Regions from separate parts of the Bacillus cereus group sp. BfR-BA-01316 genome, predicted to be linked through region 3. Evidence: riboswitches for the same ligand, from Rfam matches in the RefSeq annotation. Region 3 holds a riboswitch; each other region holds the start of a gene.

Region 1 (4,934 bases), on a different contig from region 3:
GCGATATCGTATTCGTTGAACTTCCTGAAGTAGGTGCAACAATTCAAGCTGACGAGCCATTCGGAAGCGTAGAATCTGTTAAAACAGTTTCTGAATTATACGCACCTGTAAGTGGTAAAGTTGTAGCAGTAAACGAAGAATTAAGTGACCAACCAGAACTAGTTAACGAATCTCCATACGAGGGTGCATGGATGGTTAAAGTTGAACTTTCTGATGCAAGCCAAGTTGAGAAGTTATTAACTGCAGAAAAATATGCAGAAATGACAAACCAAGACTAATTATAGTCGAAGAAAAAGGACAGCCTTTGTGCTGTCCTTTTTTATTTTATGTACATAATAAGTTTTAAATCACATATAAATGAATCAGCTATTAGGGGAATAACTTCTCTTCGGTAAGATTTCATGTGTTTTTTGTGCGAAAGAACCTTAGCCAACAGGGCTAAACAGTCGGTTCCGCTTTTCGTTATGATCCAGCTCCAGCGGCTAGAACAGTCGGTCATTTCACTCCTTCACTTGAGGCAAAAGGCGCCTCTAGTTCAGGAGTTCCAATGCCCTCTTGTTCTGAGCGATCCGCTTCCGCTTTTCTTTTGCAAAAATAAACAGGAAACAACATGAAAATAACGAATATACTATATACTAAGTTAAAGGTTGTATAGTATATGGTGATCGGGTGATGACATATGATTTATGTGGAAAAAGTCATTATTGTAGAAGGTAAATCGGATAGAAGAAAGATTGAATCTATTATTCGTGAACCAGTGGAAATTGTTTGTACAAATGGTACAATTGGTTTGTCGAAAATGGATGAGCTCATTGATCAATTTTTTGATAAGGACGTATATGTGCTAGTGGATGCTGATGATGCAGGAGAAAAGTTAAGGAAACAATTCCGAAAAGAATTTCCGCAAGCAGAGCATATTTATATTGATCGCTCGTATCGCGAGGTGGCGACTGCACCTTCTTCACATTTAGCAAATGTGTTATGGGGAGCTGACATTGACGTTTATACAGAATATTTACGGTAAGGAATGATAGAAGTGATTGATTGGACAGGTGCCGAAGCTACAGCCCTAATAGGAAATGAAGAAAAAACAGTGTTATATGTGTATACACCAATGTGTGGAACATGCCAATTAGCAAAGAAGATGTTAACGGTCGTCGAGATGACGATTGAAGATTTGAAAATTGGAATGTTAGATTTAAATTATGCCCCGCATTTAGCGAAAGAGTATGGGATAGAAAGTGTACCGTGTTTACTTATTTTTGAAAATGGGACACTGATGAAGAAAATATATGCATTTCATTCGGTTGAATATTTATATACGGAATTAAAGTAGGCGGCAAAGTTTTTGCCGCCTCGACATATTTCTTGGGAAATATGTCGACATGCGTGATAGATACAGTATTTGTCGAGCGAAAGTAACAGGATTGCTCTTTAATAAGAGGGAATGGTATGTAATAGAAAGTGATATGAGGGATGTGATTTAGGATGAAATTATATTCTTTGCTGCAATCATTTGTAAATTACGCTAATGGTCAATATCATTTAGAACCGCTTTTAAGGCAAGGAGAAAGAACTGTTAATTTTCGTTTTGGAGATGAATGCTGTTCGTTACAAATTTCAAGAGATTATATAGAACTTTTGAAAGAGGCGAGAGGAACGGAACAAATCGTTTGTTTAGAGGAAGAGGATGTACAAAAATTAGTGACTGGAAATATGAGGTTGCAAAAGTTAATGAGTGATGGACGGGTACAATATTCTGGAACGTATCGAACGATGTTATTAGTTGAATCGATGTTTCATATATGTAAACCGATGTCAGTCGGAGCTTAAAATTCTGAAGTTTCTTTTTTTACGAAAATTTCTGTTGACACAGCATGTGGATATTGATACAATTCAATTCATAAAATATAGACAATTTCATAAATTTTAAATCAGACGAAAATTTAATCTGATTTCTCTTATTAAGAGAGGTGGAGGGACTGTGCCCTGTGAAGCCCGGCAACCGTCAACTTATGTTGAAATGGTGCCAATTCCTGCAAAGCAAATGCTTTGAGAGATGAGAGAGAGGTATAATGTTGTTATATACGCATATAAACCTTTCTGCTTCTCTAGAAGCGGAAAGGTTTTTTTGTTGTTTGAATGCGGAGGACATTCAAACAGCAAGATGAGCAGTAGCGATAGATTACACGCATCAAAAATAAAAAATTGCGGAGTAAATCTAAAATCTTTATGAAATCTAGCTCCAGCGGCTAGAACAGTCGGTCGTTTCATCCCTTCCTATGAGGCAAAAAGCGCCTCTACGTCAGGGATTCCAACGCCCTCTTGTTCTAAACGAGCCGCTTGCGCTTTTTATTTAAAAAAGGGGTGATACACCATGATTTTATTAGAGAATGTAAAGAAAATATATAAGGCAAAAAGCGGTGATGTCACTGCTGTAGATAACGCCAACTTACAAATAGAGAAAGGCGAAATATTTGGTGTTATCGGATATAGTGGCGCTGGGAAAAGTTCTTTAATCCGATTGTTTAATCAGTTAGAGAAACCAACGTCTGGGCAAATTACAATTGCGAATCGTGTGATTTCAGCAATTACTGGAAATGAACTTCGTAAGGCAAGACAAGAAATCGGAATGATTTTTCAGCATTTCAACTTACTTTGGTCACGAACTGTGCGTGAAAATATCGCATTCCCACTTGAAATTGCAGGTGTCGATAAGGCGGAGAGAAGAAAACGTGTCGATGAGTTAATTCATCTTGTTGGATTAGAGGGAAGAGGAGACGCGTACCCATCTCAGCTAAGTGGTGGACAAAAGCAGCGCGTCGGGATTGCAAGAGCGTTAGCTAACAATCCACAAGTACTTTTATGTGATGAAGCAACGTCAGCTCTTGATCCGGAAACGACGGATCAAATTTTGGATTTATTGTTAGATATTAATAAGCGTCTCGGATTAACAATTGTATTGATTACGCATGAGATGCACGTTATTCGCAAAATTTGTAATCGAGTTGCTGTAATGGAGAAAGGGAAGATCGTAGAAACGGGTCCAGTACTTGACGTATTCCGTAATCCACAGCAAGACATTACAAAACGATTTGTACAGCAGTTAACTGATTCTGAAGATACGAATGAAACGATTGAAAGTTTAATAGAAAAGTATCCAGATGGAAAAGTAATTCGTTTGCAGTTTGTCGGTGAAGCGGTAGAAAGACCGGTACTTCAAAGGTTAATGCAGCGCGGTGATATAGAAGTTAGCATTTTGCAAGGAAATATCGCACAAACGAATAACGGCTCTTACGGAAGTTTAGTCGTTCATTTAAATGGTGAAGAAACAGCAATCCAGCAAGCAATAGAAGGGATTCATCAAGATCAAGTAGAGCTGGAGGTGATTGCACATGGATAAGTTAATCGCAAATGTTGATTGGAATCAAATGTTAGAAGCAACTGGTGAAACGTTATATATGACGGCAATCGCAGCGCTTGCCACATTTGTTTTAGGACTTATTTTAGGACTATTACTCTTTATGACAGCGAAAGATAATTTATGGGAAAATAAAGCGATTAATACGGTGATTGGAGCGTTTGTAAACATTTTCCGTTCTATACCGTTCATCATTTTAATTATTTTATTAATCCCATTCACAAAGATTCTTCTCGGAACAATTCTCGGAGCGAGTGCAGCGCTGCCAGCTTTAATTATTGGAGCGGCACCATTTTACGCGAGAATGGTTGAAATCGCACTTCGTGAAATTGATAAAGGTGTAATTGAAGCTTCAAAAGCAATGGGAGCAAAAACAAGCACAATCATTTTGAAAGTATTAATTCCAGAAGCGTTACCAGCATTAGTATCTGGTATTACGGTAACGACAATTGCTTTAGTAGGTTATACAGCAATGGCAGGTGTTGTTGGTGCTGGTGGCCTTGGAACACTTGCTTATTTAGAAGGGTTCCAGCGAGGAAATAACGATGTAACAATCGTTGCGACAATTTGTGTATTACTAGTTGTATTTTTCATTCAGTGGATTGGTGATAGTGTAACGACTCGAATAGATAAAAGATAATGAAAAACGGGAGGGTATTTCAAATGAAAAAATTATTACTTACAGCACTTATTACAACTTCGATTTTTGGGCTAGCTGCTTGTGGTGGGAAAGATAAAGATGAAAAGAAACTAGTTGTTGGTGCTTCTAACGTACCGCACGCTGTTATTTTAGAAAAGGCAAAGCCGTTACTTGAGAAAAAAGGAATTGAGTTAGAAATTAAAAAATTCCAAGATTACGTGTTGCCGAATAAATCATTGGCGGATAAGGATTTAGATGCAAACTACTTCCAGCACATTCCGTATTTAGAAAAAGAAATTAAAGATAAAAAATATGATTTTGAAATAGCGGGGAAAATTCATTTAGAACCAATTGGCGTGTACTCTCAAAAATATAAGAGCTTAAAAGAACTTCCAGACGGGGCGACAATTATTATGAGTAATTCTGTTGCTGATCATGGACGTGGTTTAGCAATTTTACAAAAAGAAGGCATTTTAAAAATTAAAGACGGAGTAGATCCAGTTAAAGCGACTCCGAAAGATATTGCAGATAATCCGAAAAACTTAAAATTCAAAACGGATATCGAGCCTGGTTTATTACCACAAGTGTATAACAATAAAGAAGGCGATGCAGTTCTAATTAACTCTAACTATGCAATTGATGCGAAATTAAATCCAGAAAAAGACGCAATTGCAATTGAAGGTAGTGATTCACCGTACGCAAACGTAGTAGCAGTTCGTAAAGGCGATAAAGATAAGAAAGAAATTAAAGCTCTTGTAGAAGTGCTGCATTCTAAAGAAATTGAAGATTTTATTAATAAAGAATATAAAGGGGCAGTTGTTCCTGTAAAAGAATAATCGTTTGAAGAAGGGCTGGTGTATGCCGGCTCTTTTT
Region 2 (4,934 bases), on a different contig from region 3:
ACTTTGCGAGCTGGTAAATCTTTATCAATTATGATCGGCATGTTGTTTGCCTCCGACTAGCGCCGCTTCTAAATCTGCAATAATATCAGAAACATCTTCTATACCGACCGATAAACGGATTAAATCAGATGTAACGCCAGCTAAACGCTGATTTTCTGTGCTTAATTGTCTGTGCGTCGTACTAGCAGGATGTATTACACAAGTTCTTGCATCAGCTACATGCGTTACAAGAGTTGCAAGTTTTACATTTGCGATAAATTCTTTTGCTGCTTCTAATCCGCCTTTAATACCGAAAGTTAAAACTCCACTAGCACCTTTTTTCAAATATTTTTGTGCTAACGAGTAACTTTCATTACTATCTAACCCCGGATAATTCACCCATTCAATACGATCATGATTAGCAAGCCACTTAGCAACTTCGAGAGCATTTTCACTATGACGCTCCATTCGTAAATGCAATGTTTCCAGGCCAATGTTGCTAATATATGCATTGAATGGGCTCATACAGTTTCCATAGTCTCTTAATAATTGAACACGCGCTTTCACAATATACGCTGCTGCTCCAAAATTTTGAACATAGCTTACGCCGTGATAACTCGGATCAGATTCGACAAGCTCAGGATATTTTCCATTTGTCCAGTCGAAGTTCCCTCCATCTATTACAATGCCGCCTAGAGAACTTGCATGGCCATCAATATATTTCGTTGTAGAATGGACAATGATATTTGCCCCATGTTCAAACGCCTGGCATAAATAAGGCGTCGCTAATGTATTATCAACGATAAAAGGTACTTCTAATTCTTTTGCTGCCGTTGAAAGTTCTTTGAAATTCAAAACGTTCATTGCTGGATTTCCTAACGATTCTGCATAAACGAGTTTTGTCTTATCATTAGCAAGTGCCGCAATTTCATCTGCCGTTAAATTAGGATTAAAGAACGTAACATCGATGCCAAGCTTACGCAAACTCACTCCAAATAAATTAAACGTTCCTCCGTAAACAGTTGAAGAACAAAGTAAATGGTCTCCACTACTGCAAATATTTAAAACCGCAAGCATAATAGCTGCCTGCCCAGAAGCTGTTGCAACAGCCCCTACACCGCCTTCTAAATCTGATAACTTCTGCTCAAATGCAGCTAGAGTAGGATTTCCAATACGCGTATATATATATCCTTCTGCCTCTAAATTAAATAGTGCTGCTAAATCATCTGACGTATCGTATTTATACGTTGTACTTTGATAAAGTGGCAAAACACGCGGCTCACCATTTTTTGGCGTATAGCCACCTTGCACACAAATCGTTCCTTTCCCCCATGATTCTCCCATCTCTCATTCTCCTTTCTTTTATCCCCCTATTTGCGGGCAGTAAGACTCCCACCTCAAAATTCAGCGAATGCGAGGAAGTTATGCGGGAGATAACTGCCCGATTGGTGAAGGCTAATAATCAGTGGGAGAGGGACAAAACCCCCACTGATTAAAGTTTCACTTTATGCAAAATAAAAAACTACCCCTTTCCTGAAAACAAGAAAGGAGCAGTTTGAAAACACGCTCTAAAGGCTCTTTCTTATCTCTCAGGATTATTACCTGCAGGATTTGGCACAATTCCGTTATTCGGCTGTTGCCAAGGTTTCATCGGGCCTGTCCCTCCACCTTTTCTTGATAAGACTATGCAATTACCGTTGATTTTATAGCAATAATTTCCTGATGTCAAATGGTTTTTCTGAATGTTCTAAATTAAATGTAAGGAATTTAATATAAACAACAAAAGAAATATATTCCATATTTATTTGAAAAAGACCTTTTAAAAACTCCGATCAATATATAGAATTAAATAAGTGGTTTAACCGCGTTGGTTTCAAATTTTCATGAGATCTCAATATATTGAATAAGCCAATCCCTCAAAAAGATACTATATATATTCAATTCATTTCACACTAGCATATTCAATCCTTTCTACATTAAAACTTACATAACGGAGGTACAACATGACAAATAAAAAGGACATGCACTATATACTCGTCCTATATGGCATTCTTTTAGGCTCTATAGTAGGAGCTACAGTCTGGTTATTTTTAGTTACAATAAATATCGGAATTCACTTTATTTGGGGATACTTACCTACTATTTTCTCTTCTCCCCCTTATTACACCGTTTGTGTAACAATCATCGGTGGTATCCTCGTTGGTTTAACACAAAAATACTTCGGTACATATCCACGCCTTATGCCGGAAGTGATGGCTGAATATAAAAAAACAGGTAGAATTGAATACAGTTTTGTACATAAAGCTACTTTAACTGCGATTATCGTTTTAATATTTGGAGCTAGTTTAGGCCCAGAAGCAGCACTTGTTGGAATTATCGGTGGACTTTGTACATGGGTAGGAGATCGCTTTAAATTTGCTTTAAAAGGGATGAATGAACTAACAGAAGTTGGAATTGGTGCTACTTTAAGTGTAATTTTTAATGCACCATTATTCGGTTTCTTAGCTCCGAATGAAAATGAGGGTGAACAAATTAACGAATTTTCTAAAGGAAAAAAAGCAATTGTATATTTAGCTACCACTTTTGCTGGTTTTTCCGTTTATTTATTGCTTAGTAAACTCGATAATCGTGGATCCTTTATTGTTGATTTCGGGGAAGGTTCCCTTTCTCTTAATGAATGGATCGCCTTTCTACCACTTGCTAGCATTGGTGCTATAGTTGGTTTCTTTTATTTCAAATTAGAATTCACATTAGAGAAATTAATCCACCCCTTCAGGGAATACAAGGTATCACTTGGAATTATAGGCGGTATTTTATTAGGAGTTACAGGAACTTTTCTCCCGTATACGTTATTTTCAGGGGAACATCAATTAAAAGATTTAGTCGTTGAATGGAGCCATTTATCTTTCTGGGTACTACTTCTTTCAGGGGTTTTAAAATTATGTATTACTGCCGTTTGTTTAAATACGGGTTGGCGCGGCGGACATATTTTCCCAATTATATTTGCTGGATCAAGTATCGGATATGCTATAGCTTCTATTATCCCTATAGATCCAATAGCTTCTGTAGCCATCGTCACGACAGCTATTTCAAGCTATGCATTAAGAAAACCAATAGCTATAACATTACTATTACTCATGTTTTTCCCGCTCAATTTATTATTACCGATGCTCGGGGCGGCGGCAATTGGTAATGCATTTCCGCTTCCTAAACATAACGAAACTAAAAATTAATACAAATAGGCAGTGGGGACAAAAGTTCCACTGCCTATTTGTATTATACATGCTGCTTTAATAGTGCGTATAATTCTTCAAACTTATGCACTTCATATGTTGGCACAATCTCGCTATCATTTGATTTCTTTTCTGGATTAAACCAACAAGTATCAATTCCTGCTACATATCCACCTTTAATATCGGCGCTTAACGAATCCCCAATAATGAGCCCTTCTTCAGAAGCGAAGTTAGGAATACGTTCAAAAACATAATCAAAATACTCTTTCATCGGCTTTTGGAATCCCGTATCTTCAGAAACAAAAATATCTTTAAACAATGCATGTAATCCTGCATTACGCAAACGTTTATCTTGCGTCTTAAAAATACCGTTTGTCACTATATATAAATCATACTTACTTTGAATTTGATTTATAAATTCAAACGCACCCTGCATGAGTTGGTTTCCTTCTTCTAAGTAGCTACGATAATTATTTTCGAATAATATTCCATCTACTTCTTCCCCGTACTCTTTAAACAAAATGGAAAATCGTGTATTTACAACTTCATTTCGCGTTATTTCACCTTTTTCAAAAGAACCCCAAAGACTTTTATTTATTTTGTTATAACGATCCTCTATCTCATCAGTTAAAAGAAGCTCCTTCTCTTCAAAAAGCATCCGTAAAGCAATTTTCTCAGCCTTTTGAAAATCTAGTAACGTATCATCCACATCAAATAGCAATGTTTTATATTTTTTCATAAACCCCTCACACCCTCTTTTCTACAAAAACAAATTTACATAAATCGTATCATTCTTCCTTGTAAAAATAATAGGAGATATCTCATACTACAAACAGGGGTGAAAATATGAAAACCAGCAAAAATGAGAAAGAAATTTATCAACACATGCAAATTCACCAATTTCATACTCTTTTTTCCTTTAATGTCTTACCATATGTAGAACTGCATTCTTTTCAAAAGAAAGAGATGATATGTAATGAGGGAATCGACCTCTCTTATCTCTATTACTTAATTTCCGGGAAAGCAAAAATATATATGAGTCATAAAAACGGGAAGGTTTCATTAATTAATTTTATTCAAGCACCTTCGTTCATTGGGGAATTATGATTAATTGGCGTAGAATCCGTTACAAAAGCAGTTGAAGTGATTGAAGATTGTATTTGCTTAGCGCTTCCTCTTAAAGATTGTCAGCACCTTTTATTGCAAGATGCTACCTTTCTACAGAAACTATGCAAATTTATTGGAGAAAAAACAATTACCCGAACGGAAAATTACGCCAAAAACTATAGTTATCCGTTCGAAAATCGATTAGCTGCGTTTATTCTATTAACGGAACAAAATAATTGCTATATGGAAAAACATACTGAGGCCTCAGAATACTTGAACGTCAGTTACCGCCATCTTTTATATGTATTAAACCAGCTTTGCCAGCAAAACTACTTAAAAAAAGAAGGAAGAACCTATTACATACAAAATCGAATTCAATTAGAGAAACTGGCTGACGAACTTAAAATATAAAAAAAGCAGCATTAACGTTTACATGTTAATGCTACTTTTTTCGAGTGACGATTATGTTTTTAATTAAAATTTACTTGCTACTTTAGCCGCTTCTTCAAGACCTGCTGTAATGATTTCTTCTGCTTTATCTGGGAATTGGTTATGTCCTTCAATAACTACCGTTTCCATATTTGTTGCGCCGAAGAAGCCCATCATGCTTGCTAC
Region 3 (4,934 bases):
AAACTTGCATTACAAAATAATTCGGAGGTCCACACACTATGGAATTTTACAAAAAATTAACACCGACATTCATCCTCTTATTTGTCCCGCTATTTGCGGGCAGTAAAACTCCCACCTCAAAATTCGGCTGGAGCAAAGAAGTTAGGCGGGAGTCGGGCTACCCGTAAACGCCCGATTGGTGAGGGCTAATAATCAGTGGGGGATGCCCCCCCACTGATTAAAGTTTCACTTTATCGCTTCAATCACTGTCGGTTTTTCCTTAAAAGGCGCAATCCCATACGCTACATTAATAAGCATTATATTCGCAACGCTCTTTTTACTGTGCAGTGCATTTTGTGCAGGAAAAGCACGTCAACTGAAAGGGTGATTTCACATGTTCCAAAAGAAGCCGATAATTTGCAAATCATGTAAAAAGGAAATACAAACGTATGAAAAAGCGTGGATTCATATGCCATTTCCGGCGAGCGGTATGACAAATATGAAAAAGTATATTGAGCTAGATGGCGAAGTGTATTGTAGTTCATGCATTCAAATCGTAAATAAAACCAAATAAAAAAAGCTTTGCGCTCACTGCGCAAAGCTTTTTTTCATATATTATAGACCAGCTTGCTCTTTTAAAGTAGCTGCTTTGTCTGTACGTTCCCATGCAAGATCTACATCAGTACGTCCGAAGTGGCCGTAAGCTGCTGTTTGTTTGTAAATTGGGCGACGTAAGTCTAGCATTTTAATAATACCAGCTGGGCGAAGATCGAAGTTGTTACGAACTAGTTCTACTAATACGTCTTCAGATACTTTACCAGTGCCTAATGTATCAACTGAAATTGATACTGGTTGCGCTACGCCGATTGCGTATGCAAGTTGTACTTCTGCTTTGTCAGCAAGACCGGCTGCTACGATGTTTTTCGCAACATAACGAGCTGCATATGCTGCAGAACGGTCAACTTTCGTTGCATCTTTACCAGAGAATGCACCACCGCCATGGCGAGCATATCCACCGTAAGTATCAACGATGATTTTACGTCCTGTTAAACCAGCATCACCTTGTGGTCCACCAATTACGAAGCGGCCAGTTGGGTTAATGAAGAATTTCGTTTCTCCATCCATTAATTCTGCTGGAACTACAGCTTTAATTACGTGCTCTTTTAAATCGCGATCGATTTCTTCCCACGTAACATCTGGATGATGCTGTGTAGAAATTACAATTGTATCCACACGTACAGGTTTACCATTTTCATCATACTCAACTGTAACTTGCGTTTTTCCATCCGGACGTAAGTATGATAATGTGTCATCTTTACGTACTTCAGTTAAACGGCGAGCTAATTTGTGAGCAAGCGAGATTGGAAGTGGCATTAATTCTTGTGTTTCATTACATGCGAACCCAAACATTAAACCTTGGTCTCCCGCACCAATTGCCTCAATCTCAGCGTCAGTCATTTGACCTTCGCGTGCTTCTAGTGCTTGGTCAACACCCATAGCGATGTCAGCAGATTGCTCATCGATAGATGTTAAAACTGCACAAGTTTCTGCATCGAATCCGTATTTTGCGCGTGTGTAACCAATGCCTTGAATTGTTTCACGAACGATTTTTGGAATATCTACGTAAGTAGAAGTCGTAATTTCCCCCGCTACCAATACTAAACCAGTTGTTACAGTTGTTTCACAAGCTACACGTGCATTTGCGTCCTTTGCTAAGATCGCATCTAAAATTGAATCAGAAATTTGGTCACAAATTTTATCTGGATGTCCTTCAGTTACAGACTCAGATGTGAACAGATGACGTTTTTTTGTCATGTGGTAAACCTCCCTACAGTAATTGTATATATTGTACGGAACTCATCCTTAATTTGCCACAAACTGCGACATACATTTATTCTCCCACACAAGCATACAGAAAAACCTTTCCTACTTAACATAGAGGAAAGGTTTAATTTGCTACTTGCATACTGCTTTTTGCCCTTTGCTCTTATCGTTCGAGACCATTAGCCTCGCACAGGTTTTAGCACCTATTCACCTGTATTTACCACTACAAGTGAGGTTGCTGGGCTTCATCGGGCCTGTCCCTCCGCCAGCTCGGGATAAGAGAGTATCCGTCCCAACCTATACTAAAGAAATGATATTCATTTGTCAATTAATATTCACATTTTCCTGAAAGTTTTTCTCAATACGCATAGAATGAAATATTAATAAGGAAATGATACATTCACACAAACAAAAATAAATAAATAGTATACATTATTTATATAATTGTGTTATACTCTTGATGGGGATTACGAGAAATATTTCATTAAATGAAAAGGATGGTATATAAATATGAGTACTGTGAATGTCCAAATTGGTTTACATGAATTATTGAACGGAAGCAATGCACAGATTCAATTAAGTGTTCCGCAATTAGTGGAAAAAGTATTAATGCGAAACGAAGGAAAATTAACTTCTACTGGTGCCGTTTCTGCTTCAACAGGAAAATACACAGGACGTTCTCCTAAAGATAAATTTATTGTGAAGGAAGCATCGGTTGCTGACAAAATTGCTTGGGGAGCCGTGAACCAACCGATCTCTGAAGAACATTTTAATAAATTATATACAAAAGTTTTAGAATACTTAAAAGAAAAAGAAGAGTTATTCATCTTCAAAGGATTTGCTGGCGCTGATCGCAACTATCGCCTACCAATTCAAGTTGTTAACGAATATGCATGGCATAATTTGTTCGTACATCAATTATTTATTCGTCCAACTGAAGAAGAATTAACAACTCACGAATCAGAATTCACAATTGTTTCTGCACCAAACTTCAAAGCAGATCCAGCAATTGACGGTACAAATTCTGAAGCGTTCATTATGGTTTCATTCGAAAAACGTATCGTACTAATCGGTGGTACAGAATACGCTGGAGAAATGAAAAAATCAATCTTCTCTATTATGAACTTCTTACTACCTGAACAAGACATTCTTTCTATGCACTGCTCTTCAAACGTAGGCGAAGAAGGCGACGTAGCACTATTCTTCGGTTTATCTGGAACAGGCAAAACAACATTATCTGCTGATCCAAACCGTAAATTAATCGGTGACGATGAGCACGGTTGGTCTGATAACGGTGTATTCAATATTGAAGGCGGTTGCTATGCTAAATGTGTAAATCTTTCTCATGAGAAAGAACCACAAATCTTCGATGCAATCAAATTTGGTTCAGTTTTAGAAAACGTTGTCATTGATGGTCAAACACGCATCGCTGACTATAACGATACTACTTTAACAGAAAATACACGTGCCGCATACCCTATGCATGCGATTGACAATATCGTACTGCCAAGTGTTGCAGGACATCCAAATACAATTATTTTCTTAACTGCTGATGCATCTGGCGTATTGCCTCCAATCAGTAAGCTATCAAAAGAGCAAGCTATGTACCATTTCTTAAGCGGTTACACTAGTAAACTAGCAGGAACTGAGCGCGGTGTTACATCTCCGCAAGCTACATTCTCTACTTGCTTCGGTTCACCATTCTTACCGCTTGATGCATCTCGTTATGCTGAAATGCTTGGTGAGAAAATCGAGAAGCATGATGCAAAAGTATTCTTAGTAAACACTGGCTGGACTGGTGGCGAATATGGCGTTGGTAAACGTATGAACTTAGGTTACACTCGTGCAATGATTCAAGCAGCACTAAGCGGTGAACTTGCTAAAGCTGAAACTACAAAACACGACATCTTTGGCCTTGAAGTACCTCGTCACGTTCCAGGTGTACCTGACGAAGTATTAATGCCTGAACAAACTTGGGCTGATAAAGATGCTTACAAAGCGAAGGCAATTGAGCTTGCAAACGAATTTAAAGAAAACTTCACAAAATTCGATAGCGTTTCTGAAAATATTATTAACTTAGGCGGTCCAATCGCTTAATATATAAACTTTCTGTTGCAATAACCCTTTACTCATATGAATAAGTATCGTGTAGCCAAAAGTTTCGCGTACTCACCGACAAAACCCAATGCGGCTTAACGGTTACACATACTTACATAAAAAAGAAGCTTACGTGAAAAACGTAAGCTTCTTTCTATATATTCTTTAATTTACCCACATACAAACCACAGCTTCGAACATATAAACTATTTTCCCACTCACTACATCCTTCTGGTTTCACATCGTATGGGATTAAAAAAGGCTCTGACCGCTTCTATCCGTCGCCAAATCCTCTATTCCATCTGAAAAAGTTCCTAACCTAATTTTCAATTGATATACTCGGATTTTCACACATACAAATCAAGGATTTGAAAATATAGATAGATTTCCGGCTCACTTACTCCTTCTGGTTTCACACCGCATGGGGGCAAAAAAAGCTCTGACCGCTTCTATCCACCGCCGGATCCTCTATTCCATCTAAAAAGGGGCTTTTTATCTTTTTTAGCTTTTTGTTAATTCCTCTTCATCCTTCATACTATAGTAACCTAAATTAATAACAATTAAGAAATAACCACCCATAATCCCAACTGCAAATGCCCACATAACCATATGGTGCTCAATTTCGTACATAATAATTGCACCAAGGATCGCCGCTGCGTAGCGATTAAACATACCAAGTGTCGGTGCCTTCGTTTTCTTTACAATACTATCTCCAAGCTTTTCGATACGCCTTCCTAAAATCCAAACGCAATACATACTTACAATAAGTCCAATGCCTGCACCTAAAAAATGTGCTGAAAAAGGTGTCATTGCCCAGCCTATTAACATTGCGCCTAGCAAATAATACATTTGAATTTTAAACGACCTCAGTGACATACTAATCATGCTGTACTCCTCTTCAATGGTTTTTATTTATCCAACAAAAGCTATATAACTCGTTGTTCATTAATGAACAACGAGTCCATACTACTTACAAATTCATTTATGAATCCATTTTATTCAAATTAAAAACAACATAAACTGTATGTTTATGT

The links. Region 3 has a riboswitch for S-adenosylmethionine ahead of metK (methionine adenosyltransferase). Riboswitches for the same ligand answer to the same signal wherever they lie in the genome.
Positions count from the first base shown of each region.
Region 1: another riboswitch for S-adenosylmethionine. It lies ahead of MR071_RS01125 (methionine ABC transporter ATP-binding protein); the one in region 3 lies ahead of metK (methionine adenosyltransferase).
Region 2: another riboswitch for S-adenosylmethionine. It lies ahead of MR071_RS09040 (bifunctional O-acetylhomoserine aminocarboxypropyltransferase/cysteine synthase); the one in region 3 lies ahead of metK (methionine adenosyltransferase).

Region 1 covers NZ_JAKUGX010000001.1:218,808-223,741, forward strand. Annotated here, with positions in the region: gene gcvH (glycine cleavage system protein GcvH) at 1-278, shown strand, start outside; gene MR071_RS01110 (toprim domain-containing protein) at 680-1,024, shown strand; gene MR071_RS01115 (thioredoxin family protein) at 1,028-1,336, shown strand; gene MR071_RS01120 (hypothetical protein) at 1,489-1,833, shown strand; SAM riboswitch class I at 1,959-2,066, shown strand; gene MR071_RS01125 (methionine ABC transporter ATP-binding protein) at 2,378-3,403, shown strand; gene MR071_RS01130 (methionine ABC transporter permease) at 3,396-4,061, shown strand; gene metQ (methionine ABC transporter substrate-binding lipoprotein MetQ) at 4,085-4,897, shown strand.
Region 2 covers NZ_JAKUGX010000008.1:41,932-46,865, forward strand. Annotated here, with positions in the region: gene metA (homoserine O-acetyltransferase MetA) at 1-41, opposite strand, end outside; gene MR071_RS09040 (bifunctional O-acetylhomoserine aminocarboxypropyltransferase/cysteine synthase) at 25-1,323, opposite strand; SAM riboswitch class I at 1,559-1,663, opposite strand; gene MR071_RS09045 (chloride channel protein) at 1,983-3,212, shown strand; gene MR071_RS09050 (YjjG family noncanonical pyrimidine nucleotidase) at 3,256-3,951, opposite strand; partial or broken gene MR071_RS09055 (transcriptional regulator YeiL) at 4,059-4,730, shown strand; gene MR071_RS09060 (FMN-dependent NADH-azoreductase) at 4,794-4,934, opposite strand, start outside.
Region 3 covers NZ_JAKUGX010000009.1:31,105-36,038, forward strand. Annotated here, with positions in the region: gene MR071_RS09660 (hypothetical protein) at 374-553, shown strand; gene metK (methionine adenosyltransferase) at 595-1,794, opposite strand; SAM riboswitch class I at 1,964-2,085, opposite strand; gene pckA (phosphoenolpyruvate carboxykinase (ATP)) at 2,314-3,900, shown strand; gene MR071_RS09675 (ATP synthase subunit I) at 4,402-4,785, opposite strand.